3 regions of the Nonomuraea salmonea genome follow, and region 2 is predicted to be linked to each of the others. Evidence: riboswitches for the same ligand, from Rfam matches in the RefSeq annotation. Region 2 holds a riboswitch; each other region holds the start of a gene.

Region 1 (9,662 bases), on a different contig from region 2:
CCGACGCGGTCGAGGTCGACTCGAGCACCGGGGCGTTCAACATGCTGTCGCTGGGGCTCGCCATGGGCGACAGCCCGGTGACGACGGTGGTGCCGTTCGGCGGCACCGAGCGCGTGGCCAGCGGTGACGCGGTGAAGTGGGACAGGACGAAGGCGCTCGCGCTGTTCAACGCGCTGAAGGAGGACAAGCCGGTGCCCAAGGACGTCGTGGACGCCGGCTGACGGGCCTCACGTCACGGTGGTGACCACGACGGCGGCGTTCATGTCGGCGATGGCGCGGGCCACCGCGTCCGCCACCCAGTCGCCCTTGGCGAGCTCCTTGACGCGGGCCTTGCCGGCGTCGGGGAACGCCTTGCGGTCGAGCCCGGCCGCCTTGGCCAGCGCGATCAGGGCGGTCGTGCGGGGGTCGGGGGTGGCGCCTGCGAGCACGGCCGTCATCCGCTCCCTGATGTCGGCCTCGACGGCGGAGTCCAGCTCGGGCCAGCGGGTGACCGTGAAGATGCCGAGCGCCTTGGTGCGCTCTCTGGCCAGCACGCCGGTGTTGGCCAGGCGGGTGAGCAGGCGGTCGCGCAGGTCGTCCGTCTGCAGCTTGCGCACCCACCACTCCGGGGTGCGCGCCTTGTCGTTCGCGATGCGTTCCAGCGCGGCGTCCAGCTCCCGGTCGCCGACCGGGTCGGGCGTGGCGACGGCCAGCTTCTTGCCGTCCTTGGTGACGCGGCCGGCCAACGCCAGCTCGGCCAGGATGCCGCCGGAGAGCGCCAGGTCGAGCGTGGCCGCGTTGATGAGGAGCTTGCCCTTGTCCTCGCTGAGTGCCAGGAGGAGGAGCTCTTCTGCGATCGTCACGGTCATGCACTTGACCCTAACGACCCGATGGCTCCCGTTCTGGGGACAGTTCCGTGCGGGCCGTACTCTGGGGGCATGCCCGAACTTCCCGAAGTCGAGTCGCTCACCCACTTCCTGCGTGAGCGGGCCGTGGGCCGCGCGATCGCGGGGATCGACGTGGTGGCCATCCAGGCGCTCAAGACGTTCGACCCACCCGTCACCTCGCTCGGCGGGCTGACCGTCACCGGTGTGAGCAGGCACGGCAAGTTCCTCGACCTCGACTGCGACGGGCTGCATCTGATCATCCACCTGGCCCGCGCCGGGTGGCTGCGCTGGCGCGACGACCTGTCGGGGGCCAAGCCGGTGCGGCCGGGGAAGGGGCCGCTGGCCGTACGCGTGCGGCTGGCGCCCGACGACGAGGGGCTGGCGCCCGGGTTCGAGCTGACGGAGGCGGGGACGCAGAAGCGCCTCGCCGTCTATGTCACGAAAAATCCGGACGAGGTGCCCGGCATCGCCGCCCTCGGCCCCGACCCGATGGCCGAATCGTTCACCGTCGAGGCGCTCAAGCGCATCGTGGGCGGCAAGCGCACCCAGATCAAGGGCCTGCTGCGCGACCAGAAGGTGATCGCCGGCATCGGCAACGCCTACTCCGACGAGGTGCTGCACGCCGCCAAGATGTCGCCCTTCAAGATCGCCGCGACGTTGACCGACGCGCAGCTCGCCGACCTGCACGAGGCCATCGTGACCACGCTGCGCGACGCGGTCGAGCGCGCGCACGGGCTCGCGGCCAAGGATCTCAAGGCGGAGAAGAAGTCGGGGCTGCGGGTGCACAACCGTGCGGGGCAGCCGTGCGACGTGTGCGGCGACACGATCAGGGAGGTCTCGTTCGCCGACTCCTCGCTGCAGTACTGCCCGACCTGCCAGACCGGCGGCAAGCCGCTGGCCGACCGCCGCCTGTCCAAGCTGCTCAAGTAGGTGCGGGCGTCCGGTGCACGGCTTCGGGCACGCCATGATGGAGTCATGACCGTTCCTGAGATCGAGGCCAGTGCCGTGCCCGCAGACGCTTACCTGCTCGACGTCCGCGAGCAGGACGAATGGCTGGCGGGCCACGCGCCGCAGGCCGTCCACATCCCCATGACGCAGATCCAGGGCCGGGTGGAGGAGGTCCCCGGCGACCGCACGGTCTATGTCGTCTGCCGGGTGGGCGGCCGGTCGCTGCAGGTCGCCGCGTGGCTCAACCAGCTCGGACGCGAGGCGGTCAACGTCGGCGGCGGCATGCAGTCGTGGGAGGCCGCGCAGAAGCCGATGGTCAGCGAGACGGGCCAGGAGCCTTTTGTGGCGTAAGTCGCCCACTATGGCGATTTGACCCTCTCTAAGGCAAGATAAGGGCGCAAACTACAGATCGTCGCGGGAGCTCGGGGTCGCCGGGCTGAGAGGGCAGCAATGCATCCGCTGCCGACCGCCTGAACCTGTCCGGGTAATGCCGGCGTAGGGAGTGTGCGATGTCGCACGGCGTCGAAGAAGTTCCGCTGACCCTCGAAGGCGAGGCGCCCAAGACCCTGGGCGTGCTCGATCAGGGCGCGCTCTGGGCCAACCTCGGGGTCAGCCTCCTCGGCTTCTCCGGAGCGCTGCTGCTGCTCGACCCGCTGGGCAATGCGCCGCTCACCCTCGCGGCGGCGCTGGTCGCCACCGTGGTGGGCAGCCTGATCGGCACCGCCATGGTGGGCCTGTCGGCCATCCCGGGCACGCGCACCGGCAAGCCGGCCATGGTGCTGCTGCGCGGGCTGTTCGGGGCCAGGATCTCCTACGTCCCGACCTTGCTGAACATCATCCAGATGATCGGCTGGGGCGCCTTCGAGCTGTGGGTGATCGCCAAGGGGGCCGGCGCGATCTTCCCGTCGGTGCCGTACCAGGTGTGGGTGCTCGTCGCGGGCGTCCTGACGGCGGCGCTGACCGTCTGGCCGCTCGGCTCGATCCGGCTGCTGCGCCGCTACGTCACCGTCGGCGTCATCGTGGCGATGGTCTGGTTCGCGGTGTTCTTCCTGCGCGAGGCCCCCTCACCCGAGGGCGGGAGCTGGACGGCCTTCCCCGCCGCCGTCGACTACGTGATCGCGCTGTCGGTGTCGTGGGTGCCGATGGCGGCCGACTTCGCCCGCCACTCGCGGTCGGGACGCGCCGCGTTCACCGGCGTGGTCGGCGGCTACACGCTGGCCCAGGTGGCCTGCCTGGGGCTCGGCGTCTACGCGGTGGCCCTGGCGGGCGCCGACGGCGTGCTGGCCGACGCGACGTCGGTGTTCACGCCGTTCGTGGCGGTGCCGCTGGGCGCGCTGTTCTTCGGCATCCTGGTGCTGCGCGAGACCGACCAGTCCTTCGCCAACGTCTACTCCACCACCATGTCGCTGCAGAACCTGATGCCGCGGGTGGACCGCCGGATCCTCTCGACCGCCATCGGCGTGGTGACGGTCGTGATCGCGCTCTTCGCGGACGTCAACTCCTACGGCGTGTTCCTCGGCGTGATCGGCGCCGTGTTCGTGCCGATGTTCGCGGTGCTCGCGGTCGACTACTTCGTGCTGCGCCGCGGCGAGGGCTGGAACACCGCCGAGGACGCACCGTCGCGCTGGTCGATGCTGGTGCCCTGGGCGCTGGGCTTCGCCGCGTACTGGCTGACCACCTCGACGCCGACCTTCCCGCAGTGGGACGCGCTCTGGACGGGCGTGCGCGAGGCGCTCGGCTTCGTGCGTCAGTCGTGGATGAACGGCGCGCTCGGCGGCGCCTTGGTGGCGGCGCTGGTGACGCTGCTCATCGGGCTCATCCAGCGGTCGCGCGCTGCTCGACGTTGAGCAGGTGCTGCTTGGCGGCGGCGCCGCCGGCGTAGTCGCCGAGCCCGCCGTCCTCGCGCAGGACCCGGTGGCAGGGCACGATCACGCAGACTGGGTTGGAGGCCAGCGCGTTGCCGATCGCCCGCAGCGCGCGCGGCCTGCCGATGCTCTCGCCGATCTCCTCCAGCGTCGTGGTCGTGCCGTAGGGGACCGCCATGGTCTTCTGCAGCACCGTACGGGCGAACGGCGTCGCCAGCGTCAGGTCGACCGGCGTGGCGAACGTCCGCAGCCGCCCCGAGAAGTAAGCGTCGAGCTCTCTGCGCACCGGGTCGAGCCGCCGCGCGTCGGGCCCGATGAACCGCCCCACGTGCCGGGTGATCAGCTCGAACACGTCGTTTTCCGCCTCGAAGCTGCACGCCGCGATGCCTTTGCCGGTCACCGCCAGCACCATCCTGCCCACCGCGCCGTCGTAGGTGCCGAACGCGATGTCGGGTGGTGTCTCACCCCGATAGGTGCTGGAGGTCACCCGCAGCAGGGCATCGAGATCGTTGCTCGACATACCCCTCACCCTCCCACCTGCCGGGAATCACCGTGACCGCAGCGTATCGGACGGATCGCCCGACGCACCCACCGCGCCACGTGCACTATGGAGTAGTGGGGGACGAATGGGCCGGTAGTGACGATGAGATCGCTCGTGCGGCGCTCGCCAGCTCGCCCAACGCCATCGTGGCGCTCGACCGCGACCAGAGCGTGCTGGTGTGGAACGCCGCCGCCGAGCGCATGTTCGGCTGGAGCGCCGACGAGCTGCTCGGCCGCCGGGCCCCGATCGTGCCGGACGAGCTGGGCGCCGAGCACAACGCGGTGCTGGAGCGCGTACGTACGGGAGAGCCCGTGTCGCTGCGCACCAAGCGCCTCCACGCCGACGGCCGGGTGCTCGACCTGCGGGTGGACATCAGCGCCCTGCGCCTCGGCAGCGCCGTCGCCGGTTACGTGTGCGCCTACCACCCGGCCAGGGCCGACGAGATGGCCGAGCACCGCATGGCGCGCCGCGCCCGGCTGGTCGCCCGCCTCACCGACGTCGTGGGGGACATCAACTCCGACCTTGAGCTGTCGGCCGTGCTCGACCGCATCTCGGCCAGCCTGACCGAGCTGACCGGGGCGGACGCGGGCGGGTTCGTGCTCATCGAAGGCGAGCGGCTGCGGCTGGTCAGCACGTACGAGCTGCCGGAGGCGATCAGGGGCACCACCACCGACCTGCGGACGAGCCTGGTGGACAAGCTCTTACGCACCGGCAAGACCGTGATGCTGGAGTCCCACGGGCTCGACGACCTGGTGTGGGCCAAGCTCAAGGGCCTGCACACGATCGCGCTGGGGCTCGCCGCGGTGGGCGGGCGGCCGTACGGCGCTCTCTATGCCCTGTTCGCCCGCCGCAACCCAGGACACCTGGAGCTGGAGCTGCTGGAGCTGCTGGCCGGGCACGCCGGCATCGCGGTCGGCAACGCGGTCGCCTACCAGGAGGCGGTGCGGCAGCGGGCGCACGAGCGGGCCGTGTTCGACGCCAGCGCCGACGGCATCGCCGTGCTCGACCAGGACGGCCTCGTGGTGCGCTGGAACCCGGCCGCCGCCGAGCTGACCGCGCTGCCCGCCGAGTCCGTGATCGGCGGCCCGCCGCCATTCCCGCTGCCCAAGGCCGGCGAGAAGGGCACCTTCCAGCTCGACAACGGGCGCTGGCTCGACGTGGTGAGCGCGCAGATCGAGGAGACCGGCGAGGTGGTCGTCGACTTCCGCGACGTGACCGCCGCCAAGGAGCTGGAGGAGGCCAAGGACCTGTTCCTCGCCACGACCAGCCACGAGCTGCGCACGCCGATCACCATCGTGCGGGGCTTCGCCAGCACGCTCGACTCGCGCTGGGACGACATGAGCGACCCCGCGCGCCGCTCGGCCGTGCACACGATCGCCGAGCGCGCGAGGTCGCTGGGCGTGCTCATGGACCACCTGCTGCTCGGCGCGCGGGCCGGCGCCGACGAGCTCAAGGTGCGCATCGAGGAGTTCGACCTGGGGGAGCGCATCGTGGCGGCCACGCTGGGGCTGCCCGAGCTGTCGGACCGGCACCGGGTCGAGGTGGACGTGCCCGAAGGGCTGCCGTACGTGCTGGGCGACGCGCTGGCCACCGACATCCTGCTCGGGCAGCTGCTGGAGAACGCGTTCAAGTACTCGCCCAAGGGCGGGCTGATCAGCGTGGCGGCCTGGCCGGAGGACGACAACGTGGTCGTCGTCGTGGACGACGAGGGAGTCGGAATCGCCCCGCCTGACCGTGAGCGGGTTTTTGAACGCTTCGTCCAGGTGGACAGCGGCGACCGGAGACGGTTTGGTGGAGTGGGGCTCGGTCTCTACATCGTCCGCAGTCTCGCCAGGGCACAGGGAGGAGATGTCAGCGCTCATTCGCGACCAGGAGGAGGCACCAGAATGCGGCTCGTATTGAGGGGCTCTTCCACTATCGGATCCGACACACCGATGCGGTAACGAGGTGGTCACGGTTGCGCTGATCTATCTTCCAATGTGTACAAGCTGTGATCGAGATGCGGTTTCTGGGATCGAGTAACGGGGCATTTCGGTCGTACCGGGGAGTGTTCCCGCGGGGGGCACAGGGAACGGGGAGGTGGGTGTGTCAAGCGTGGTGCTGCTGCCGTACGCGCCGTCCAGCGTTGCCGTCGCCCGCCAGCGTCTGAGCACTGATCTGCAGGACAGTGGGGTCTTCACCGCGGCCATCGACGATGCCGTGCTCGTCGTGAGCGAGCTTCTGAGCAACGCGCTGCGGCACGCTCATCCGCTGCCGTCGGGCATGGTGCGGGTGGCGTGGCTGCGCAGCGACGATCACATCGAGGTGGCGGTCAGCGACGGGGGCGCCGCGACCGAGCCCCGTGCGGGCCGGCCGACGCTGTCCTCGCTCGGGGGCCGGGGGCTCGGCATCGTGGAATATGTCGCCGAGAGCTGGGGGGTGCGGCACGACGGCGACACGACGACCGTGTGGGCGATTCTGCCCGCGCCAAGCAAAAGTGTGAACGGGCAGGTCGCGGCCCTCAGAGAGGCCGGCTAGCCAGCACGGCGCGCTCGCTCACGGCCCACGCCGTCGAGACGAGCAGATAGAGGCCGGCGGCCAGCGGCAGCACGAGCGCGGCCAGCGCCGAGCCGTACGGCAGCAGCCGCATGATCCGCTTCATGGCCTCCGGCTGCTCCTCGGCGACCTTGATCTGCCGGGCCGAGAGCCACGCCACCGCTGTGACCAGGGCGATGACCAATACAAAGACCAAAACCGGGGTGCTGACCAGACCGAAATGGGCGACCACGCCGGCCGCCTGCTCCCCCAGCGGCGTCCCGAACAACGTGTGCCCCGCGAGCGCGGTCGGATGCGTGGCCACCCGGTACATCAGCCACAGGAACGGCAACTGGGCCAGCATCGGCATGATCCCGGCAAACGGTGACGTGCCCTCCTTGGCGTAGAGAGCACTCAGCTCCTTGCTCAGGCGTTCAGGGTTGCGGCCATGGCGCTCACGCAGCGCGCGGAGCTTGGGGGCGAGCCGTTCGCGGATCTTCGCCGTACGGGCCTGGCGGACGTTCAGCGGCAGCAGCAGAAGGCGTACGGCGAGGGTGAACAGCACGATGCCGAGGGCGGCACTGCCGCCGGAGACGTGAATGACGAACGTGACGAGAGAATCGATCATGAGCCCTGTTCCCTGCTAGAGAGGCGTGATGACGACGGGCTCGCTCGTCATGGCCGAGGGAGCCCCGCTTCGACGGGGGCTCGTAAGGAAGCCCCGCGTCCAGGAAAAGCGGGGCGCGCTAAGGGGCGCGGGGACGCGGCCGCCCGGCCGCGTCGGGGTCGCGCAGCCGCTGGAAGGCCGTGCGGCGCGCGTAGGACAGCGGGAAGCCCACCGGCTCCCCGAGAAGGACGGGCAGCAGCGTGGCCGCCCACGTGGCCAGCAGCAGGATCGCCATCATGGTGATCCCCACCAGCCACGGGTCGAACAGCAGCTGCATCAGCTGGAGCGGGACGTCTTACCGACGACGGTGACCGCGACGAACACGACCAGGGCGATCACACCGATGATCAAGGCAAGCTTGATCAGACCCACCAGCATCGGCAGGATGAAGGTGAAAAGCACGAAGAGACCCAGCAAGGTCCCCAGAACGAGCATCACGACTTTACCCATGCGCCCACCGTACGTCCTCGGGGCATGATCCGCGACCCTTACGAAGCCATGACGTACCGGCCGGTTCCGGGCGGCGGGGCCGTACCGTGAAGACGTGAACACGCGCATCCTGGTGGTGGACGACGATCCCACGGTGTCCGAGGTCGTGGCGCGCTATCTGGAGCGCGACGGGCACGAGGTGGAGTGCGTCGGCGACGGCGCCGAGGCGCTGCGCAGGGCCCTCGCCCATCCGCCCGACCTCATGGTCCTCGACCTCATGCTGCCCAAGATCGACGGCCTCCAGGTGTGCCGGCGGCTGCGGGAGCGCTGGCCGGTGCCCGTGATCATGCTGACCGCGCTCGGCGAGGAGATCGACCGGGTCGTCGGTCTCGAGACCGGCGCCGACGACTACGTGACCAAGCCGTTCAGCCCCCGCGAGCTGGCGCTGCGCGTCCAGTCGGTGCTGCGGCGGGCGCGCGGGGCCTCCGTCACCGGCGGCACCGGCGTGCTGCGCGACGGCGACCTGCTGGTGGACGTCGGAGCCCACGAGGTACGCCTGCGCGGCGAGGAGGTGCTGCTGACCGCCCGCGAGTTCGACCTGCTCGCCTACCTCATGCGCAACCCGCGCCAGGCCTTCAGCCGCTCCGCGCTGCTCAACCAGGTCTGGGGATGGTCGTTCGGCGACTCGTCCACGGTGACCGTCCACGTACGGCGGCTGCGGGAGAAGATCGAGCCCGACCCGACGGAACCGCGCAGGATCGTCACGGTGTGGGGGGTCGGCTACCGCTACGAGCCCCTGGACGGCCTCTGATGCCGCGCCCCGGCGACCTGCCCATGGTCATGGCCGTCACGGCCGGGCTCGGGCTGCTCATCGCGCTGGCGGGCGTCTGGCTGATGGGGCGGCTGCGCACGCGGTCGATCGGCGTGGCCATGGCCGTCGTCGTGGTGGTCGCGGTGGCGGCCACGCTGGCGGGCGTGGTGGCCATCATCAACAAGATGATCATCGAGGGGCCCACCAAGGACTTCGTGCTCAGCGTGGTGGCCGTCGGGGGGCTCGTGGGGTTGGGAGTGGCGTTCGTGCTGGCCAGGCGGGTCGTCCAGGAGAGCAGGCGGTTGGTGGCCGCCGTACGCGACCTGCCGTTCGTCGCGCCGACCGGGCTCCCGGCCGAGCTGCAGACGATCGCCAACACCCTGGAGGAGGCGTACGCGCGGGAGCAGGCCCTGGAAGGGGCGCGGCGCGAGCTGGTGGCGTGGGTGAGCCACGACCTGCGTACGCCGCTGGCCGGCATGCGGGCCATGGCCGAGGCGCTCGAGGACGGCGTGGTGACCGACCCCGAGACGGTCACCCGCTACCACGGGCAGATCAAGCTGGAGGTGGAGCGGCTGTCGGCGATGGTGGACGACCTGTTCGAGCTGTCCCGCATCCACGCGGGGGCGCTGCGGCTGTCACGCTCGCGGATCGGGCTCGCCGACCTGGTCGCCGACACGCTGGCCGGGGCCGAGCCGCTCGCCAGGGCCAAGGGGGTGATGCTCACCGCCGAGGCCGCCGCGGCCGTGCCCGTGGAGGCCGACGCGGGGGCTCTGGGGCGGGCGCTGCGCAACCTCGTGGTCAACGCCATCCGGCACACGCCGTCCGACCGGCCCGTGGTGCTCAGGGCCGCGGTCGAGCAGGGGATGGCCTGTCTGTCGGTCACCGACTGCTGCGGGGGGATCCCCGAGGAGGATCTGCCCCGGGTGTTCGAGGTCGCCTTCCGGGGGGAGGCCGCGCGGACGCCCAGCGCGGACGGCGGAGCCGGGCTGGGGCTGGCCATCGCGCAGGGGATCGTGGAGGC
Region 2 (9,662 bases):
GCGTTCGCGGTTGTCGGACGACTCGGCGACGAAGCACCGGAGAGCCGCGTCCGCCTTCGGGGAGCCGGTCGGCTGCGCCTGGGCGGGCCCGCCGTCGAGGGCGGCGCGGATGGCCTTGAGGTCGCGGGCGACGCTCGCGGCCTCAAGGCGGTTCGCGCTGAACTCCTCAGCCATGCGGCCCCTCCTTGATGTCCTCGTAGGCGCGCCAGTCGCGGTAGACGGTCTCGGCGACGCGGGCGCCGGCGGTCCTGCTCTCCATGCGCAGCCGCAGGCGTACCGGCAGCCCCGCGTCGTCCACCTGCACGGTGAACCGCACCGGGCCCTCGGCGCCGACGCCCGCGAACGACGCGGCGTCCTCCTCGCCCCGCACCCGGTGCGCGAGCGCCGAGCCGGTGAGCACGCGCCCGCCGCCCTCGGCGGTTCTGCTGGTCACGGCGGTTCCCGCCGCGTCCAGCAGTGCCTTGATCGTGTACGGCGAGCTCAGCTCCCGCACGCCGGGCGCCTGCTGCTGGGCGCACGGCCCGTTCGGCGGCCTGGCCGCGTCGAACGCCGCGCCGCCCGCCACGCCCCTGCTCCCGACCAGCGAGACCGTGACGGGCGCGGGGGCGTTCCCGCAGGTCAGCTTCATCGCGTACGCCGTGGACGCCGCTCCGTCGAAGCTCAGCCGCCCCTCGGCCACGGTCTCCCCGCTCACGTGCCGGAACGTGGCCGTGCGCGCCCCCATCGCGTCGAGCAGGTCGTCCGTGGCGGCACGCCGCTCGCCGCCGGACAGCAGGATCACCACCCCGGCCGCCACCGCCACGGCGAGCACGCCGACCGCCAGCCCCGCGAGGTAGGCGGGCCGCCGCCACAACGGCTCAGGCGGCGGGGGCTCAGGATGCCGGACCCGCTCGTACGGCATCGTCCGCCGCTCGGCCGCCAGCAGCAGCTCGTGCACCGAGCCGCCACGACACCGCCCAGGATGCCGCCCAGCATGCGGCCCAGAATGCGGCCCAGCATGCTGCCCTGGATGCCCGAGCAGGATGCGGACCAGGTCCACCGCCGCCGGGCGGGCACCCGGATCCGGGCGGCGGCACTCGTCGATCACCGCGCGCAAGGCGGGCGGCAGCCGGTCGAGGTCGGCGGCGGCGTCCGGCTGCCGCCCCGTGGCCGCGAACACCACGACGTCCGCCCAGTCGCCGACGTCGTGCCCGGGGAACAGGCTGTCCCTGGGCCCCGGCGCGAAGAACGCCTGCCCCTGGGGTGAGATCAGCACGTTCGCCGGGCTGAGCCGCAGCCCCGCGATGCCGCCCAGGTGCAGGCGCGCCATCGTGGTGGCGGTGCCGAGGGCGAACAGGTAGAGCCGCTCGCCCGTGAGCGGGCCCGCCGTCCTGACGACGGCGGTCAGAGGCTCGCCCAAGCCGAGGTAATCGCGCGGCCGAAGAGCCAGGCCGTCGCTCCATCCCTGAAATTCCATCGCCGTCCCCGTGGTGGCCGGTCAGCGTGGGCGGCACCGCCAGTGATCGCGTTCCGGCAGGTCATCGGCGGGTGCCGCAGGTCCGACAGGTTGTACGCCCACCCCTTATGGCGGGTTCAACCCATGCCGAGCGGGTCTGGCGGGGCTTGACCTTGACGCGACGTCAACGTGTCCCATGAGCGGGGAAACCGCCGGAGGAAGGAAGCACATGGTCAGAGCGGTGCTGCGGATCGTGGGGTTCGAGGTCAAGGGCCTGGCCGCCATCGCGGCGTGGATCGTGCGGCGGCGGCACGGGGTGCCGGACGGGGCGACGGCGCTCGCGTACGGCAAGGAGCAGGCGTTCATGCTGGGCCTGATGAGCTTCGCGATGGCAGTCGAGACCGTGGTCGTGGACCTGCTGCTGGCCGCGCTCGGCGTGCCCGCCTGGCTGCGGTACGGGGTGCTGATCGCCGACCTGTACGGCCTGCTGTACGTCCTCATGCTGGCCGCCGGCTGCGCGACCAGGCCGCACGTCGTCACCGCCGATGAGCTGCGCGTCAGGTACGGCGTCTACCTCGATCTGCGGGTGCCCCGTGAGCTGGTGGCGGGCGTACGGACCGGGCGGGCGTACCACCAGGGCGGCATGATCACGGTCGAGGGCGGGCGGCTGACCGTGGCGGTCTCCTCGCAGACGAACGTGACGGTCGAGCTGGCCGAGCCGGTCACCGTGGTCCGCCCGCTGGGCCGCCGCGCCGAGGTGACCTCGGTGCGGTTCTTCGCCCAGGATCCCGAGATGGCGGTGGCGGCGCTCAAACCCGGCATCACCACTCGTACGAACAGCTAGGCGAACCACCTTCGCGGCGTTACCGTCCATTCAGCACCATCTCGGGATCTTCCACCCTCGACCTCGGATGGAGGCGCCGCCTTGCTCTTATCTAGGCGTACGACCTGGAAAACGAGATCACCCCTCATCGCGGCGATCGCGGCACTGTCCCTCATCACGGTGATGCCGGCCGGGCCGGCGCGGGCCGCCGCGCCGCCGGACATCTCCCTCACCAACGTCAAGGCCCACCTGTCGCAGCTCCAGTCCATCGCCACCGCCAACGGCGGCAACCGGGCGCACGGCAGGCCCGGCTACCTCGCCTCGGCCAATTACGTCAGGTCGCAGCTCGACGCGGCCGGCTACACCACCACCCTGCAGTCGTTCACCTACAACGGCGCGACCGGCTACAACGTCATCGCCGACTGGCCGGGCGGCGACCCGGACGACGTGCTCATGGTGGGCGCGCACCTCGACAGCGTCACCGCGGGGCCCGGCATCAACGACAACGGCTCGGGCAGCGCGGCCGTCCTGGAGACCGCGCTCGAAGTCTCCCGCCAGTCGCTGCAGCCGGGCAAGCACCTGCGCTTCGCCTGGTGGGGCGCGGAGGAGCTGGGGTTGCGCGGGTCGCGGTTCTACGTGAACAACCTGCCGGCCGCAGAACGCGCGCGGATCAAGGGGTACCTGAACTTCGACATGGTCGGCTCCCCCAACGCCGGCTATTTCGTCTACGACGGCGACAACTCGGACGGGACGGGCGCCGGGCCGGGCCCCGCCGGGTCCGCGGCCCTGGAGCGCACCCTCCAGGACTACTTCACCTCCATCGGCGTGCAAACCCGCGGCACCGACTTCGACGGCCGCTCCGACTACGGGCCGTTCATCGCGGCGGGCATCCCGGCCGGTGGCACGTTCACCGGGGCCGAAGGCATCAAGACCAGCGCCCAGGCCGCGCTGTGGGGCGGCACCGCGGGGCAGGCGTTCGACGTCTGCTACCACCGCTCCTGCGACACCACGGCCAACATCAACGACACCGCGCTGAACAGGAACGCCGACGCCATCGCCTACGCCGTGTGGACCGTCGCCACCGCCGTACCGCCGGTCGTGGTCTGGCAGGACACGTTCGAGACGGCCACGGGCTGGACGGCGAACCCGAACGGCACCGACACCGCCGCCACCGGGCTCTGGGAACGCGGCGACCCGCAGGCCACCACCTCAAGCGGCGCCAAGCAGCTCGGCACCACGGTCAGCGGCACGAACGACCTCGTGACCGGCCGCCTGGCGGGCTCGTCGGCGGGCGACCACGACATCGACGGCGGCGTCACCTCGATCCAGTCACCGCCGATCACGCTCCCCTCGGCAGGCCCCCTGAACCTGTCCTTGTCGTACTACTTGGCGCACGGCTCGAACTCCTCCAGCGCCGACTACCTGCGCGTCCGCGTCGTCGGCAGCACCACGACGACCGTGCTCGACCAGCCCGGCGCCGCCACCAACCGCAACGGCGCCTGGACCACCGCGTCGGCGAGCTTGAACGCCTACGCGGGCCAGACCGTCCGCATCCTCATCGACGCCGCCGACGCCTCAGGCGCCTCCCTCGTGGAGGCCGGCGTGGACGACGTCACCATCACCCGCTGACCGCGACCGGGGCGAGACTGCTCTCGCCCCGGCGAAGCGGGCTACGGGGCGGGCTACGGGGCGGTGCGTGGCGGTGCGTGGCGGGATGCCGCGCACGTCGAAGGCCAAGCGAGCCGTCGAGCGCCCTCCGCGCCGGTGAAGACTGCCGCCGGCCGGGATGCCGGCCGCGCCGCCAGCGGCGAGGGCGGCCCGGCGCCGCGGGCGGCTAATCGACGCGGCGGGCGCGGGCGCGGCGCTTGCCCTCGTGCATCGCCTGCACACGCGCCACCGGGATCGTGTGCCCCTCCTCGACGAGGTCGGCGGGCAGCGCCTGCGGCGCCGGCATGTACTCGGCCCACGGGTCGCCCTCACCCAGCCGCTCGACAGCGGTGCGGATGGTGAACTCGCCAGGCCGGACGCCGTCGAGCTCGTCCCACGCCACGGGGAACGAGACGGGCACGCCGGGCCGGATCCGCGGGCTGTAGGCGGCCGCCACCGTCGCGCCGCCCGCCCGCGTGGAGTCGAGGAACACCTTGCCCTCGCGGTCCTCCCTGATGAACGCGGTGGTGGCCAGCGAAGGGTCCAGCCGCTCGGCGCGGGCGGCCAGCGCCCGGGTGGCGGCGGCCAGGTCGTCCATCGCGGTGCCCGGCACCACGGGCACGAACACGTGCAACCCCTTGGCCCCGCTGGTCTTGACGGCCCCGGCCAGCCCGCAGTCGGCGAGCGCCTGCCTGACGAGGTGCGCGCCCCGGACGGCCGGCGCGAAGGAGTCATGCTCGGGCGGGTCGAGGTCGAGCACCATGTGCGTGGGGTGCTCACCGGCGTAGAGCGCCGGGTGGTATTCGACGGCCCGCTGGTTGGCGAACCAGAGCAGCGTCCTGCGGTCGTCGCACAGCGCGTACGTGACCTGCCGCCGCGAGGAGTCCGCCCACACGGTCACCGACCGCACCCAGTCGGGAGCGTATTTGGGCAGGTTCTTCTGCATGAACGGCTCCTGCCCTGGGCGTACCCGGATGACCGAGAGCGGCCGGTCGCGCAGCACGGGCACCATCCGGCCCGCGACCGCGTCGAGGTAGTCGACCAGGTCCCGCTTCGTGGCGTCGGCGCCGTCGAAGAGGGGCTGGTCGAGGTTGGTCAGGGAGACCCCGTCGCGCGTCTCGTCAGCGGCCACCCGCCCTACGATGCCCACACTCGAACGTGTGGTCAACAACCCGGCCTGTTAGAGTGAGCCGTTGACGCGGGGTGCCCGGAAAGCCGGGCTGAGATCACACCCGTCGAACCTGATCTAGTTCGCACTAGCGAAGGGACGTCATGGCAGCGAACGCCGTACCCAAGGTCCTGACCATCGCGGGCACCGACCCGAGTGGCGGGGCCGGCATCCAGGGCGACCTCAAGACCTTCTCCGCGCTCGGCGCGTACGGCATGACGGTCGTCACCGCGCTCGTGGCGCAGACCACGACGGGCGTGACCGGCATCCACGAGGTGCCGGCCGCGTTCGTGGCCCAGCAGCTCGACACCCTGCTCACCGACGTGCCCGCCGACGCCGTGAAGATCGGCATGCTGGGCGACGCCGACCTGATCAAGGCGGTGGCGGCGGCGCTCGACACGTACCGGCCGCCTCATGTCGTGCTCGACCCCGTCATGGTCGCCAAGAGCGGCGACCGGCTGCTGCCCGCCGACGCGGTGAGCGAGCTGCGCCGCACGCTGCTGCCGCGCGCCGACCTCATCACCCCCAATCTGCCCGAGGCGGCCGACCTGCTCGGCGAGCCGCAGGCGAGCGGGCTGCCCGAGATGCACGCGCAGGCGGCCAGGCTGCGCGCGCTCGGCGCCCGGCAGGTGCTGCTCAAGGGCGGCCACCTCGACGGCGACACCTGCGTCGATGTGCTGGCCACCCCCGAGGGCACGATCGAGCTGGCCGCGCCGCGGGTGCCGACGCGCAACACCCATGGCACGGGCTGCACGCTGTCCTCGGCGATCGCGGCGCTGCGGCCCCGCCACGACGACTGGCCGAGTGCGGTGCGCGCCGCGAAGGACTACCTGACGCAGGCGTTGCGCGCCGCCGACTCGCTGGGGGTCGGCCACGGCCACGGCCCCGTCCACCACTTCCACAACGCCTGGTAACCCCGCCCCCTTCTTCGCGAAAGAGACGCGATGTTCTGCGATGACATCTGGCAGCGCACGTCCGAGCTGATGCGCGCCATCCACGAGCACCCCTTCGTGACGGCACTCGGCGACGGCTCGCTCGACCGTGAGACGTTCGCCTTCTACATGGTGCAGGACGCCCGCTACCTCGAGGCGTTCTCGAAGGCGCTGGCGGCCGCCTCCGTCCGCGCCGACGACTCCGACGAGGCGGCGTTCTGGGCCATGAGCGCGCACACCGCGCTGGTCGCCGAGCGCGAGCTGCACTCCGGCTACATCGAGGAGCTGGGCGCGGCCGTCAAGGGCATCGTGACCTCGCCGACGTGCCTGGCGTACTCGTCGTTCCTGCAGGCCACGGCCCTGTCGGCACCCTACCCGGTGATCGCGGCGGCGGTGCTGCCGTGCTTCTGGATCTACCAGGACGTCGGCACCGCGCTGCTCGCCAAGGCCGGCGACGACCCCGCGCACCCGTACGCGAAGTGGATCTCCACCTACTCCGACCCCGGGTTCGCCGCCTCCGTCGAGCGGGCCAAGGCCATCACCGACCGGCTCGCCGCCGCCTCCCTCCCTGACACCCGTGAGGCGATGGCGCAGGCGTACGGGCGGGCGGCGGCGTACGAGTGGATGTTCTGGGACAGCGCGTGGCGGCGCGAGGGCTGGCCCACGGCCGCCTGGCTCGCCCCCTGACCGTCACGGCGACTTCGCCATCAGCTCCTTCTCCTCGCGGGTGGCGATGAGCCCCGACGGCGCCACGATCGTGGACTCCTGGAACGGCGCCTCCGTGTCGGGCAGCGGCTCGCGCAGCCGGATCGCCTTGATCCAGATGCGGGCGGCGTCGATGAGGACCACGATGATCAGCACGGCGAAGAGCGCGGCCAGCACGCCGTCCACGGTCGAGTTGATGACGATCTGCCGCATCGCGTCCTCCGTCCTGGCGGGCGCGAGCAGCTCGCCCTGGTCGAGCGCGGCCTGGTAGCGGTCGCGCTGGGCGAAGAAGCCGAGCTTCGGGTCGGCGGAGAACACCTTCTGCCAGCTCGCGGTGAGCGTGACGGCGACGTCCCAGGCCAGCGGGACGCCCGTCACCCACGCCCACTTGAGCCGGCCGCTCTTGATCAGCAGCGTGGTGGCCACGGTGAGCGCGACGGCGGCGAGCAGCTGGTTCGCGATGCCGAACAGCGGGAAGAGCTGGTTGATGCCGCCGAGCGGGTCGTTGACGCCCTGGTAGAGGAAGTAGCCCCAGGCCGCCACCACGACGGCGCTGGTCGCGACGAGCCCGGGCCACCAGCTCACCCGGGAGATCGGCTTCCACAGGTTGCCGATCGTGTCCTGGAGCATGAACCGGCCCACCCGCGTGCCCGCGTCCACGGTGGTGAGGATGAACAGCGCCTCGAACATGATCGCGAAGTGGTACCAGAAAGCCTGGAGCCCCGCGCCGCCGAGGAAGCCGGAGAAGATCTGCGAGATGCCCACGGCCAGGGTGGGCGCGCCGCCCGTCCGCGCTATCAGCGTCTCCTCCTGCACGGCCGCCGCCGCGGCCTGCAACTGCTCGGGAGTGATGACGAAGCCCATGTTCGTGACGGCCTCGGCGGCGCTCTGCACGGTCGCGCCGACGACGCCGGCCGGTGAGTTCATCGCGAAGTAGAGGCCGGGGCTCAGCACGCAGGCCGCGGTGATCGCCATGACCGCCACGAACGACTCCATGAGCATGGAGCCGTAGCCGATCATCCTGACCTGCGTCTCCTTCTGGATCATCTTCGGGGTCGTGCCGGACGAGATCAGCGCGTGGAAGCCGGACAGCGCGCCGCAGGCGATGATGATGAACACGAACGGGAACAACGACCCGGCGAAGACCGGCCCCTCGCCGTTGAAGGCGAAGTCGGTGAACGCGGTGGTCCGCAGCGGCGGCATGGTGACCGCGATGCCGACCGCGATCAGCACGATCGTGCCGATCTTCATGAACGTCGACAGGTAGTCGCGCGGCGCGAGCAGCATCCAGACGGGCAGGACGGCGGCGACGAATCCGTACGCGATGAGCCACAGCGCCAGCGCCGACGGGCTGAGCGTGAAGAACGGCGCCCAGCTCGAGTCCTGGACCCAGCCGCCCGCCATGATGGCGAGGATCAGCAGCACGACCCCGATGACCGTCGTCTCGACGACCCGGCCCGGCCTGATCACCCGCAGGTAGAAGCCCATGAACAGGGCGATCGGGATGGTCATCGCGATGGAGAAGACGCCCCACGGCGACTGGGCGAGCGCGTTCACCACGACCAGCGCCAGCACCGCGAGCAGGATGATCATGATGGCGAAGACCGCGATCAGCGCCGCCGCGCCGCCCACCGGGCCGATCTCCTCGCGGGCCATCTGCCCGAGGCTCCTGCCGTTGCGCCGCATGGAGAAGAACAGCACCACCATGTCCTGCACGGCCCCGGCGAAGATCACCCCCGCGATGATCCAGATCGTGCCGGGCAGGTAACCCATCTGCGCGGCCAGCACGGGACCGACCAGCGGCCCCGCCCCCGCGATGGCGGCGAAGTGGTGGCCGAACAGGATGCGCCGGTCGGTCGGGTGGTAGTCGATGCCGTTGTCGAGCCGCTCGGCGGGGGTTGCCCTGCGGTCGTCGGCCCGCAGCACCTTGCGGACGATGAAGCGGGCGTAGAAGCGGTAGGCGATCGCGTACGAGCCGAGCGCGGCGCACAGCAGCCAGACCGCGTTGACGTTCTCGCCTCTGGACAGGGCGAGCACCGCCCAGCCGACGGCCCCGACGAGGGCCACCGCCGTCCAGATGATGATGGAACGCAGCTTCACCGGTTACCTCCCATGTGTCTGGCGACGGACAGGATCAGTCGTGAGCCGGGTTGTGTGCGGGACGTCCCAGGCAGCAGCGCAGCCCGGCGTCCGGCAGCAGGTCGGTGGTGAAGCGCCGCCAGCGCCACAGCGGGCGGCAGTCGATGGTGACGGGCAGCTCGGCGAGGTGCACCCAGGCCGTCGGGTGGGCGTACACGAGACCGGTCGGGCCGAGCTCGCGCGCCCGGCGCGGCAACCTGCTGCGCCGCAGCGGCCTGACCGAGAACTCGCCCGCGTCCGCGCAGCACAGACCGGTGACGTGCCAGTCGAAGAAGACCACTTCGTCGCCGCGCAGGGCGTCACGGGCGGCGGGGGTGAGCGTGACACGGGACATCCGTGGCTCCTGGTGAACAGGCAGCTCAAATCAACGTCGGCCTTACCCTGCGGTTGCTCTGTTGAAACGCTTCAGCGGCTCACGAAACGATCACGTGAGCGATCGGCACGGCTTATCCGGAAATTTCGCCTCATTTACACCATGGACAACAAACGGTCACATAGGTACGTTCGCTAGCGAAGCGATGACAACGCTGTCATTCCTGGTCTCCCCCCGACGAGGAGCAGTGAACGCCATGGTCTCCCGACGTGAATTCCTCCTGGCGAACGGCACGGTCCTCGCGGCCGGCGCGCTCGGCCTGAGCCTGCCCGCCGCCCGCGCGGCTGCCTCCGCCTCCGCCCCCTTATTGCCCGGCTTCGGCCGCCCCACCCGGCTCGACTACGCCGACATCGCCACCCTGCACGGCGACGACCAGCTCCTCCTGACCACCCTTCAGGGAGTCGTCAACCGCCGCCGCCCCCGGCTGTACTTCAACTACA
Region 3 (9,662 bases), on a different contig from region 2:
CGCGGAGGAAGGCGCGGACGCCTTCCTCGATCAGGGGGCGGACGCGGGTGTCCTCCGCCGCGTTCGCCGAGCCCAGCCGGCTCAGCGCGACTCCGAAGGTCAGCGCGATGAAGTGGTCGGCGGCGAGCCGGGCGTCGGGAACGGACAGGAGGCCGGCGCGACCCAGAGCCGCGAGGCGTTCGCCCAGCGCATCGTCGGGGGCGTAGGAGATGGGCTGGTCGGCGCGGTCGGGCAGGTGGCCGGACTCGGTCACGACGAGGCGTTGCAGGGTGGCGTACTCGGCCGAGTCGAGCATGTCGGTCGCTATCCGCATCGCGAACGCCACCAACGCGTCCTCCAGCTCGTCCGGCCGGGTGAGGCCGGTGAGGGTGGCGTCGAGAGTGTGCTGGACGGCGGTCACCAGTGACTGGCCGATGGCCTCGACGACGGCCCGCAACAGGGTCTGCTTGTCGCCGAAGTAGTCGTAGACCGTGCGCGTGGACACGCCGGCCTTGGCGGCGATGGCCCCGATGCTGGAACGGTCGAAGCCGTCGGTGAGGAACAGCTCCCTGGCCGCCGCGAGGATGGCGGCCCGCTTGTGCGGGGAGCCCTCACGCAGGGTCTTCGTGGTCTGCATGGTGCCGATCGTAGCCGAACTACACTGGCCGTTGTAGCAATGACTACACTGCACGTTGTAGTGTAGTGCCGCACATCCACGGGGGAAGGACGTTCATGACGCAGACCTTGGCACCGCCCATCCGCATCGGAAGACCCGCGATGGCCGCGCTCGGCACGCTGGCCGTCGCCACCAGCGTGCTGGAGTCGGTGATGGCGCCGGCGCTCCCGCTCCTCCAGCGCGAGCTGGACGTCAGCCCCGCCGTCGCGGCCCTGCTGCCCATCACCACGCTCATCGCCGGCGCGCTCGTCACCCCGGTCGCCGGCAAGCTGGGCGACCGCTACGGCGCGAAGCTGGTGCTGATGCGGCTGATGGCGGTGGTCGCCGCGGGCGGGCTGGTCTCCGCGCTGGCGCCCAACCTGCCGGTGTTGCTGGTGGGGCAGGTGTTGCAGGGCGCCATGATGGGCGTGCTGCCGCTGTCGTTCATCCTGGTCCGCAAATACCTGCCGCCGGGGGACGCGCAGGTGGCGATCGGGCTGGTCACGGGGCTGTTCATCGGCGGCGGCATGGTCGGGACGCTCATCGCAGGGCCGCTGGCGGAGGGGTTGTCCCGGCATGCGATGTTCGGGCTGCCGACGCTGGTGATCGTCGCGGCCACGGTGACCGTGGCCAGGGTGATGCCGCGTGACCCGGCCGGACGGCCCGGCGCGGGCGTCGACTGGCCCGGCCTCGCCCTGCTGAGCGGCACCATGCTCTCCCTGATGGCCGGTCTGGCGATCCTGCCCGAGATCGGCGCCCGGCCGGTCGTCATCGTCGCGGTGGTCATCGTCACGATCGGGTTCGGGACGGCGTTCGTGCTGGTCGAGCGCAGGGCGGCGGCGCCGATGGTGGACCTCGCGATGCTGACCGCGCCCGGCATGTGGACCTCCTGCGTGATGACGCTGGTCGTCTGCGTGGGGTCGGCGTCCGCGACGTACCTCGTCCCGCAGCTCTTCGGGGTGTCGGGCGACGGTTACGGCTTCGGCATCAGCGCCACCGCGACCGGCCTGCTCCTGCTGCCCAGCCTCATCACCTCGGCGGCGAGCGGCCCGATCGCCGGGTTCGCGGTGCGGCGGTACGGCTCGCGTCCCGTGGCCGTCGCCGGGATCGCCGTCATGGCGGCCACGCTGCTCGTCCTCGCCGCCGCGCACGCCGAGCTCTGGCAGCTCGTCGTCGGCAAGGCGGTGATCGCGCTGGCCGCGGGCCTCTGCGTCACGGCCATGCTCACCGGTACGACCGGCGCCGTCGCCCAGGCGGACACCGGCATCGCCACCGGCCTCGTCCTGGTGGCCAGAGTCGTCGGATCGGCGCTCGGCATCCAGGCGAGCGCCGTGCTGCTCACCGCGGGCACCGACCCGGTCTCCGGCGTGCCGGGGGAGTCGGGCTTCGTGCTCGGGTTCGTCCTGGCCGGCGTCGTGACCGCCACGTCCCTCCTCGTTCACACGTTCAGGCGAAAGGAAGTCCAGGCATGACATCGAAGCGTGAAGTACTGATCTCCGGCGGCGGCATCGCGGGCCCGGCGCTCGCGTACTGGCTCGGCCGCTACGGCTTCGCCGTCACCCTCGTCGAGAAGGCCGGCGGGCTGCGCGGCGGCGGCTACCCGATCGACGTGCGCGGCACCGCGCTTGAGGTGGTGCGCCGCATGGGGATCCTGCCGCGGCTGCGCGCGGCGCACGTGGACATGCACAAGTTCACGTTCCTCGACGTCGCGGGCGACGAGGTGGCGGTGGTCGATCCGCGGCTCATCGACGGCAGCGTGGCGGGCCAGGACCTGGAGGTACGCCGCGGCGACCTCGCCGAGGCGCTGCACGCGGCCGTCGGCGACGACGTGGAGTTCGTGTTCGGCGACTCCATCGCGACCATGACCGAGACCGGGCAGGGCGTGGACGTCACGTTCGCGAGCGGCAGGCGGCGGACGTACGAGGTGGTGATCGGCGCGGACGGGCTGCACTCGCGCACCAGGGAGTCCGTGTTCGGCCCCGAGGATCGCTTCCACCACTACCTCGGCCACTGCTTCGCCGGCTTCACCATGCCGAACATCCTCGGGCTCGCCCACGAGGGGGTGCTGTGGAGCACGCCGGGCCGGGCCGCCGTGCTCTACGCGGCGGGCGACGGCGACGAGGTGCACGGGTTCCTCAACTTCGCGCGTGAGGACCCGCCGTTCGGCGCCTTCCGCGACCCTGCCGCGCAGCGCGACCTGGTGGCCGCGACCTTCGCGGACGCGGGCTGGCGGGTGCCCGACCTGGTGGCGGCCATGCGGGAGGCGGACGACCTGTTCTTCGACACGGTCAGCCAGATCCGCATGCCGGCCTGGTCGAGCGGGCGGGTGGCGCTGGTGGGCGACGCGGCGTACGCGCCGTCGTTCCTGACCGGGCAGGGCACCAGCCTCGCGCTGGTCGGGGCGTACATGCTGGCCCGTTCGCTGGCCGTGCACCCGGGGCACGAGGAGGCGTTCGCCGCGTACGAGCGGGACACCCGCGAGTTCGTCACCCTCAACCAGGCGCACGTGGACGGCGGCGGCAGCGTGATGTTCCCCGCGACGCAGGAGGCGATGGACCGGCGCGACGCGATGCTGCGCGACCTCACCGCCGACCCCGTCCCGATGGAGCGGCCGGCCCACTCGGCGCTTACCCTGCCCGGCGTCGCGGGGGAACCGGCGGACGGCGGCGGGCGTTGGTCCTTCCATACGGTGCCCGCAGGCGAAAGGTCATGAGGACGTGCGCAGTTCGGTGTTCGGCAATCTCGGCTCCCAGCAGCTGCCGCCGGGGTTCGCCCTGGAGAACGGCAAGATGCTGCGCGTCCAGCTCCCCGACGACGTGCTGGCCAAGCAGGGGTCGATGGTCGCCTTCCAGGGGGAGATGGACTTCGACTACGAGGGCGGCGGGCTCGGGAAGCTGTTCAAGAAGGCAGTCACGGGCGAGGGCGCCGCGCTGATGCGCGTACGCGGCCAGGGCCTGCTCTACCTCGCCGACAACGCCGACGACATCCACCTGTTCTACCTGGAGAACGAGGGCATCACGGTCAACGGCCGTAATCTGCTGGCCTTCCAGCCGCAGCTGTCCTGGGACATCAAGCGGGTCCAGGGCGCGGGCATGGCGGCCGGCGGGCTGTTCAACACGACGATCACCGGCACGGGGTGGGTGGCGGTGACCACCCACGGCACGCCGGTGCTGCTCGACGCGGCGCGCATGCCGACGTTCGCGGACGGGCAGTCGGCGGTGTGCTGGAGCACCTCCCTGCAGGTCGGGGTCAACCGGACGATGAAGGTGGGCGCGCTGATCGGCCGGGGGAGCGGTGAGGCGATGCAGCTCGCGTTCAGGGGTCAGGGGTTCGTGCTGGTGCAGGCCAGCGAGGGCGCCCCGGTGATCAAGGCGCAGTCCTAGATCGCGCAGGTGGGCGTCGGGGCGGTGCCGGCCCCGGTGGACGAGCCGAGGAAGCCGAACGTGGTGGACGCCCCCGGCGCCAGCGAGCCGTTCCATGCCGCGTTCCGCACGGTCACGGACGAGCCGTTCGCGCTCAGTGTGCCGCCCCAGAGCTGGGTGACGCGCTGACCGTCGGCGTACGTCCAGCTCACCGTCCAGCCGCTCATCGGCGCGGCGCCGGTGTTGGTGACGGTCACCTCGCCCTGGAAGCCGCCCTGCCACTGCCCGGTCGTCTTGTACGCGGCCGCGCAGTCACCGGCCGGCACGGTGGGTGTCACGGTGGGTGTGACGGTGGGCGTGACGGTGGGGGTCGGGGTGCCCGCGAGCGCCTCGACCAGGGCCGGGTACCACTTGTCGGACATCTTCTGGTCACCGGCCGCGTTCGGGTGCACGCCGTCGTAGGTGTCGGTGGCGGTGTTGAAGCCCGTCCACTGGTCGACCACGGTGATCGGCGACTGGCCGGTGGAGGTCGCGGCGGCCCAGGCGGGGATGGCGTCGTTGAGGGCCACGGTGCGCCGGCCGCAGTCGGGGCAGGTGGCCGGGTTCATCGGGATGATCTCAGCGACCAGGATCCGCATGTTCGGGTTGCTCGCCCGCATCTGGTTCACCAGCGTGGTGAACGCGCCGAGGATCGTCGCGGGCGCGATGTTGCTCCACACGTCGTTGGTGCCCAGGTGCATGAGCACGACGTCGGGCCGGGTGGCCGCGAGCCAGCCGGGCAGCATGTTCTGGTTCGCGATGTTGGTGGCGAGATAGCCGCCGTGGCCTTCGTTGTCGCCGTCGTGCGCCACCCCGCAGCCCTGCGGCGGCAGCGTGCCGACGAAGTCGATGTTCGTGTGGCCGGTGCTCTGCAGCCGGTTCCACAGCATCGCCCGCCAGCAGCCGGGGGAGCCGGTGATCGAGTCGCCGAGCGGCATGATGCGTACGGCCGCCGCCTCGGCCGGCGTCGTCGCGAACAGCACGGCCGCGATCACGGTCACCATCCCCGCCAGCACGGCGCCGATTGCGCGCATCGTCCGATCTCCCGTCGTCAGCCTGCGCAGATCGTAAGGAGCGGCAGGCGGAACGGGGAAGCTGAAGGTCAGGACCGCGGGCATGAGCTGCGGGGACGCATGTAACTTTCAGGCGGCGGCGCGTACCACCGCCAGCGGGCAGGGCGCATGGTGCAGCATGGCCTGGCTGATGGATCCGATGAGCATGCCGGCGAGCTGTCCGCGCCCGCGCGAGCCCACCACCAGCAGCTCGGCCCCGGCCGCCGCCTCCTTCAGCACGTCCACAGGATGTCCGTGCACGATCTCGGCGACGGCCTCGACGCGGGGATGCCGGGCGCGGTACGGCGACAGCGCCTCGTGCAGCGCCCGCAGGTGGCCCTGCTCGCTCTCGGGGTCGGCCGGCCCGAAGCCGCCCGGCTGGGGCCAGGCCCACGCCTGGACCACCCGCAGCCGCGCCCCGCGCAGCTCGGCCTCGGCGAAGGCGAACTCCAGGGCCTGCTCGGCGCACTCGGACAGGTCGGTGCCCGCCACCACCTCGCCGGGCGTGGCGGGGCGGTCGCGGACGAGGACGACGTTCGTCTCGGCGTGCGCGACGACCCCGTACGCGACCGAGCCGACCAGCAGCCCGCGCACGCCGCCGATGCCGCTGCTGCCGACGACCAGCAGCTCGGCGTCGGCGGCGGCCTTGAGCAGGGCCGCGCGGGGATCGCCGGGGAGCAGGACGGTCTCCACACGCACCTGGGGCCGCTCGCGCAGCGCGCGGTCCTTGGCGGAGGTGAGCACGGTGCGCGCTTCCTCGCGCATCCACCGCGCCACCTCGGCGTAACGGACGGGCTGGTCCTCCTCGCACACCCACTTGGGCACGACGTGCGCGACGGTCAGCGGAACCTGGCGCAGCACGGCCTCGGTGGCGGCCCAGCCGGCCGCCTCCAGGCCGGCACGGGAGCCGTCCACACCTACGATGATCAACTCGGCTCCTCAGGACGCGGTGTAGCACTCCACCTCGGCGCGGCGGAACGACAGTCCCACGGCCTCGGAGTCGCGGACGCACGCGCGCTCCGCCTTGCTGAGCTTGAGCGTGCCGCAGACGGTCACGCCGGAGTAGGTACGGCAGTCGAGCGACGGATCGGTACGGCCGACGCGATAGAGCTCTCTGACGTTCTTGCGGCACTTGGCCTTACCGGTATCGGAGTAGCGGCACTGGGCCAGCAGGGTGTCGAACTGCTCCTGGCTGACCTCGTGCTGTTGCATGCCGTCCCCGGCGGCGGCGGTGGCGCCGGATGCGGCCATCACGACGAGTAGTCCTGCGACAGCGGCGATTCTCATCATGTTTCCCCTGATGGGGTCCGTACCGCTGAGAAGCCCCGCCAAACCTTTTCGCCCTGGTTTGGGATCCAGCCCCGCGTGGGTACGATCACCGCCGTCCAACGCGGGAGCCCGGTGGAGACCGGGCTGAGAGGACGGCTGCCAGCCGCCGACCGCCAGAACCTGCTCCGGGTAATGCCGGCGAAGGGAGTTTGCGCGATGACTGACGCGCGCTTTTCCAAGATCTACAGCGGCGAGCTGCGGGTGCCGATGCGGCAGGTGAACCTGTCGAACGGCACGGCGGTGACGCTGTACGACACCTCGGGCCCGTACACCGACCCCTCCTACGAGCCCGACCTGCGGCGGGGCCTGCCGCGCCGCCGGGCCGAGTGGATCGAGGAGCGGCGGGCCGCCGGGCACCCGGTCACCCAGGTCGGCTGCGCGCGGCGCGGGCTGGTGACCAAGGAGATGGAGTTCGTCGCGGTCCGCGAGGGCGTCTCGCCGGAGTTCGTACGGGACGAGGTCGCGGCCGGCCGGGCCATCATCCCCGCGAACGTCAACCACCCCGAGACCGAGCCCATGATCATCGGCCGCAACTTCCTCGTGAAGATCAACGCCAACATCGGCAACTCCGCGGTCACCTCCTCCATCGAGGAGGAGGTCGAGAAGATGACCTGGGCCACCCGCTGGGGCGCCGACACGATCATGGACCTGTCCACCGGCGACGACATCCACGAGACCCGCGAGTGGATCCTGCGCAACTCCCCGGTCCCGGTCGGCACCGTGCCGATCTACCAGGCGCTGGAGAAGGTCAAGGGCCGGCCGGATGAGCTGTCGTGGGAGGTCTTCCGCGACACCCTGATCGAGCAGTGCGAGCAGGGCGTGGACTACGTGACCGTGCACGCGGGCGTGCGGCTCGCGCACGTGCCGCTCACCGTGCGCCGCAAGACCGGCATCGTCTCGCGCGGCGGCTCGATCATGGCCGCCTGGTGCCTCGCGCACCACCGCGAGAGCTTCCTGTACGAGAACTTCGCCGAGATGTGCGAGATCCTGGCCCGCTACGACGTGTCGTTCTCGCTCGGCGACGGCCTGCGGCCCGGTTCGATCGCCGACGCCAACGACGAGGCCCAGTTCGCCGAGCTGCGCACGCTGGGCGAGCTGACCGTGATCGCGCGCGAGCACGACGTGCAGGTCATGATCGAGGGCCCTGGACACGTGCCCATGCACAAGATCAAGGAGAACGTCGACCTGCAGCGCGAGCTGTGCGACGACGCCCCCTTCTACACCCTCGGCCCGCTCGTCACCGACGTCGCGCCCGGCTACGACCACATCACCTCGGGCATCGGGGCCGCCATGATCGGCTGGTTCGGCACCGCCATGCTCTGCTACGTCACCCCCAAGGAGCACCTCGGCCTGCCGGACAAGGACGACGTGAAGACCGGCGTGATCACGTACAAGATCGCCGCGCACGCCGCCGACCTGGCCAAGGGGCACCCGAAGGCGCAGGAGTGGGACGACGCGCTGTCCGACGCGCGCTTCGAGTTCCGCTGGGAGGACCAGTTCGACCTCTCGCTCGACCCCGACACGGCCCGCGCCTTCCACGACGAGACGCTGCCCGCCGCGCCCGCCAAGACCGCGCACTTCTGCTCGATGTGCGGCCCCAAGTTCTGCTCGATGCGGATCAGCCACGACATCAGGCGGGCCGGTTTCGAGGAGAAGGCCGCCGAGTTCCGTCGCCTCGGCGGCACGATCTACGTGGAGTGACGCCACCAAGTGCCCAGGCCGCGGCTAGCCGGGGAGCGTCTCGCCGCCGATCGGGGCCAGCACCTCGCCCGTGTAGTACGAGGACAGCCGGTCGGAGGCGAAGAACACGTACGAGGGGGCGATCTCGTCCGGATGGGCGGGTCGCCCCATCGGCACCTGCTGGCCGAACTTCTCCACCTTCTCCTCCGGCATCGTGGCCGGGATGAGCGGCGTCCACACCGGGCCAGGCGCCACCGCGTTGACCCGGATGCCCCGCTCGACCAGGTTCTGGGCCATGGAGTAGGTGAAGGCGTTGATCGCGCCCTTCGTGGCGGCGTAGTCGATGAGCGACTTGTTGCCGCGCAGGCCGTTGATCGACGAGGTGTTGATGATGGCCGCGCCCTCGCGCAGGTGCGGGAGCGCGGCCTTCATGACGCGGAAGTAGCTGTGGATGTTGACGGCGAACGTGTGCTCCCACTGCTCGTCGTCCAGCTCCTCGAGGCCGCTCACCGGCTGCTGGTAGGCCACGTTGTTGACCAGCACGTCCAGGCCGCCCAGCTCGGAGACGGCCTGCTCGACGACCGACGCGCAGTGCGCCCGGTCGGCCAGGTCGCCGGGCAGAGTCACGCAGCGCCGCCCGGTCTCCTCGACCAGCTTGCGGGTGTGCGCGGCGTCCTCGTGCTCGCTCAGGTACGCGATCGCGACGTCCGCGCCCTCCTTGGCGAACGCCACGGCGACCGCCCGGCCGATGCCCGAGTCGCCGCCCGTGATCAGGGCCTTCTTGCCGGCGAGCAGGTCGCGGCCGACGTAGTCGCGCATCTCGTCGCGCGGCTCAGGGGCCATCTCGCCGGTGCTGCCCGGGTACGGCTGGTTCTGCGGTGGTGGTGTGTGCGACATGCCTTGCGGGCTGCCCGTGGTCAGGTGGGGCTAACGCCCGTCATCGGACGAACCCCTCCGACCTGAGCCAGTCGCGGGCCACCAGCGCGGGCATGCCGCCGTCCACGTCCACCTGCGCGTTCAGGTCCCGCATGACGTCGTCGGTCAGCTTCGCGCTGATCGGCGCGAAGATCTTCGCGATCTCCGGGTGCGCGTCGGCGAGCTGCCTGCGCATCGTCACCGCCGCGTTGTACTGCGGGAAGAAGTGCCGGTCGTCCTCCAGCAGCACCAGGTCCAGCGCCTTGACCCGGCCGTCGGTGGTGGTCATCATGCCGAGCGTGCACTGGCCGCTGGCCACCGAGTTGTAGAGCACGCCGACCGACACCCTGCGCACGTTCGCCCTCGGCACCTCCTCGCCGTACGTCAGGCCGTAGCCCTTGAGCATGCCGAGGAAGCCGTCGTCGCGGCCGAACGTCTCGTGGTCCACGCAGAACGTGCGCTGCGCCACCGGCACCTCGGGGATGTCGGAGATCTTCGACAGGCCCCACTTCTCGGCCGACGCCCGCGTGACGCCGATGGCGTAGCTGTTGTTCAGCGGGGCGGGCGGCAGCCACACGATGCCGTTCTCGCGCAGGTCGAGGTCGCGTACGGCCTCGTACTGCGCCTCCGCGCCCTGGACGGGCTTCTGCT

The links. A riboswitch is a leader RNA that binds a small molecule or an ion and turns the genes downstream of it on or off. The one in region 2 is predicted to bind thiamine pyrophosphate.
Region 1: it holds a riboswitch for thiamine pyrophosphate, as region 2 does, so the genes downstream of both, ACFFR3_RS36240 (purine-cytosine permease family protein) here and thiD (bifunctional hydroxymethylpyrimidine kinase/phosphomethylpyrimidine kinase) in region 2, are expected to answer to the same signal.
Region 3: it holds a riboswitch for thiamine pyrophosphate, as region 2 does, so the genes downstream of both, thiC (phosphomethylpyrimidine synthase ThiC) here and thiD (bifunctional hydroxymethylpyrimidine kinase/phosphomethylpyrimidine kinase) in region 2, are expected to answer to the same signal.

Annotation. Positions count from the first base shown of each region.
Region 1 is NZ_JBHMCF010000040.1:250,688-260,349, reverse strand. It holds gene ACFFR3_RS36260 (LCP family protein) at 1-221, shown strand, start outside; gene ACFFR3_RS36255 (GOLPH3/VPS74 family protein) at 228-848, opposite strand; gene ACFFR3_RS36250 (Fpg/Nei family DNA glycosylase) at 918-1,796, shown strand; gene ACFFR3_RS36245 (rhodanese-like domain-containing protein) at 1,842-2,165, shown strand; TPP riboswitch at 2,219-2,333, shown strand; gene ACFFR3_RS36240 (purine-cytosine permease family protein) at 2,324-3,661, shown strand; gene ACFFR3_RS36235 (methylated-DNA--[protein]-cysteine S-methyltransferase) at 3,630-4,199, opposite strand; gene ACFFR3_RS36230 (sensor histidine kinase) at 4,295-6,163, shown strand; gene ACFFR3_RS36225 (ATP-binding protein) at 6,315-6,737, shown strand; gene ACFFR3_RS36220 (YidC/Oxa1 family membrane protein insertase) at 6,721-7,362, opposite strand; gene ACFFR3_RS36215 (DUF6412 domain-containing protein) at 7,481-7,678, opposite strand; gene ACFFR3_RS36210 (hypothetical protein) at 7,678-7,851, opposite strand; gene ACFFR3_RS36205 (response regulator transcription factor) at 7,946-8,641, shown strand; gene ACFFR3_RS36200 (sensor histidine kinase) at 8,641-9,662, shown strand, end outside.
Region 2 is NZ_JBHMCF010000025.1:157,169-166,830, forward strand. It holds gene ACFFR3_RS23455 (hypothetical protein) at 1-174, opposite strand, end outside; gene ACFFR3_RS23460 (serine/threonine-protein kinase) at 167-1,399, opposite strand; gene ACFFR3_RS23465 (hypothetical protein) at 1,665-2,279, shown strand; gene ACFFR3_RS23470 (M28 family peptidase) at 2,361-3,887, shown strand; gene ACFFR3_RS23475 (DNA polymerase domain-containing protein) at 4,093-5,037, opposite strand; TPP riboswitch at 5,095-5,190, shown strand; gene thiD (bifunctional hydroxymethylpyrimidine kinase/phosphomethylpyrimidine kinase) at 5,178-5,987, shown strand; gene ACFFR3_RS23485 (TenA family protein) at 6,018-6,692, shown strand; gene ACFFR3_RS23490 (carbon starvation CstA family protein) at 6,696-8,810, opposite strand; gene ACFFR3_RS23495 (hypothetical protein) at 8,845-9,183, opposite strand; gene ACFFR3_RS23500 (GxGYxYP domain-containing protein) at 9,419-9,662, shown strand, end outside.
Region 3 is NZ_JBHMCF010000003.1:423,490-433,151, reverse strand. It holds gene ACFFR3_RS03240 (TetR/AcrR family transcriptional regulator) at 1-616, opposite strand, end outside; gene ACFFR3_RS03235 (MFS transporter) at 712-2,106, shown strand; gene ACFFR3_RS03230 (FAD-dependent monooxygenase) at 2,103-3,347, shown strand; gene ACFFR3_RS03225 (AIM24 family protein) at 3,352-4,017, shown strand; gene ACFFR3_RS03220 (cellulose binding domain-containing protein) at 4,014-5,069, opposite strand; gene ACFFR3_RS03215 (universal stress protein) at 5,178-6,017, opposite strand; gene ACFFR3_RS03210 (hypothetical protein) at 6,027-6,377, opposite strand; TPP riboswitch at 6,468-6,580, shown strand; gene thiC (phosphomethylpyrimidine synthase ThiC) at 6,573-8,117, shown strand; gene ACFFR3_RS03200 (SDR family oxidoreductase) at 8,142-8,993, opposite strand; gene ACFFR3_RS03195 (glycine betaine ABC transporter substrate-binding protein) at 9,034-9,662, opposite strand, start outside.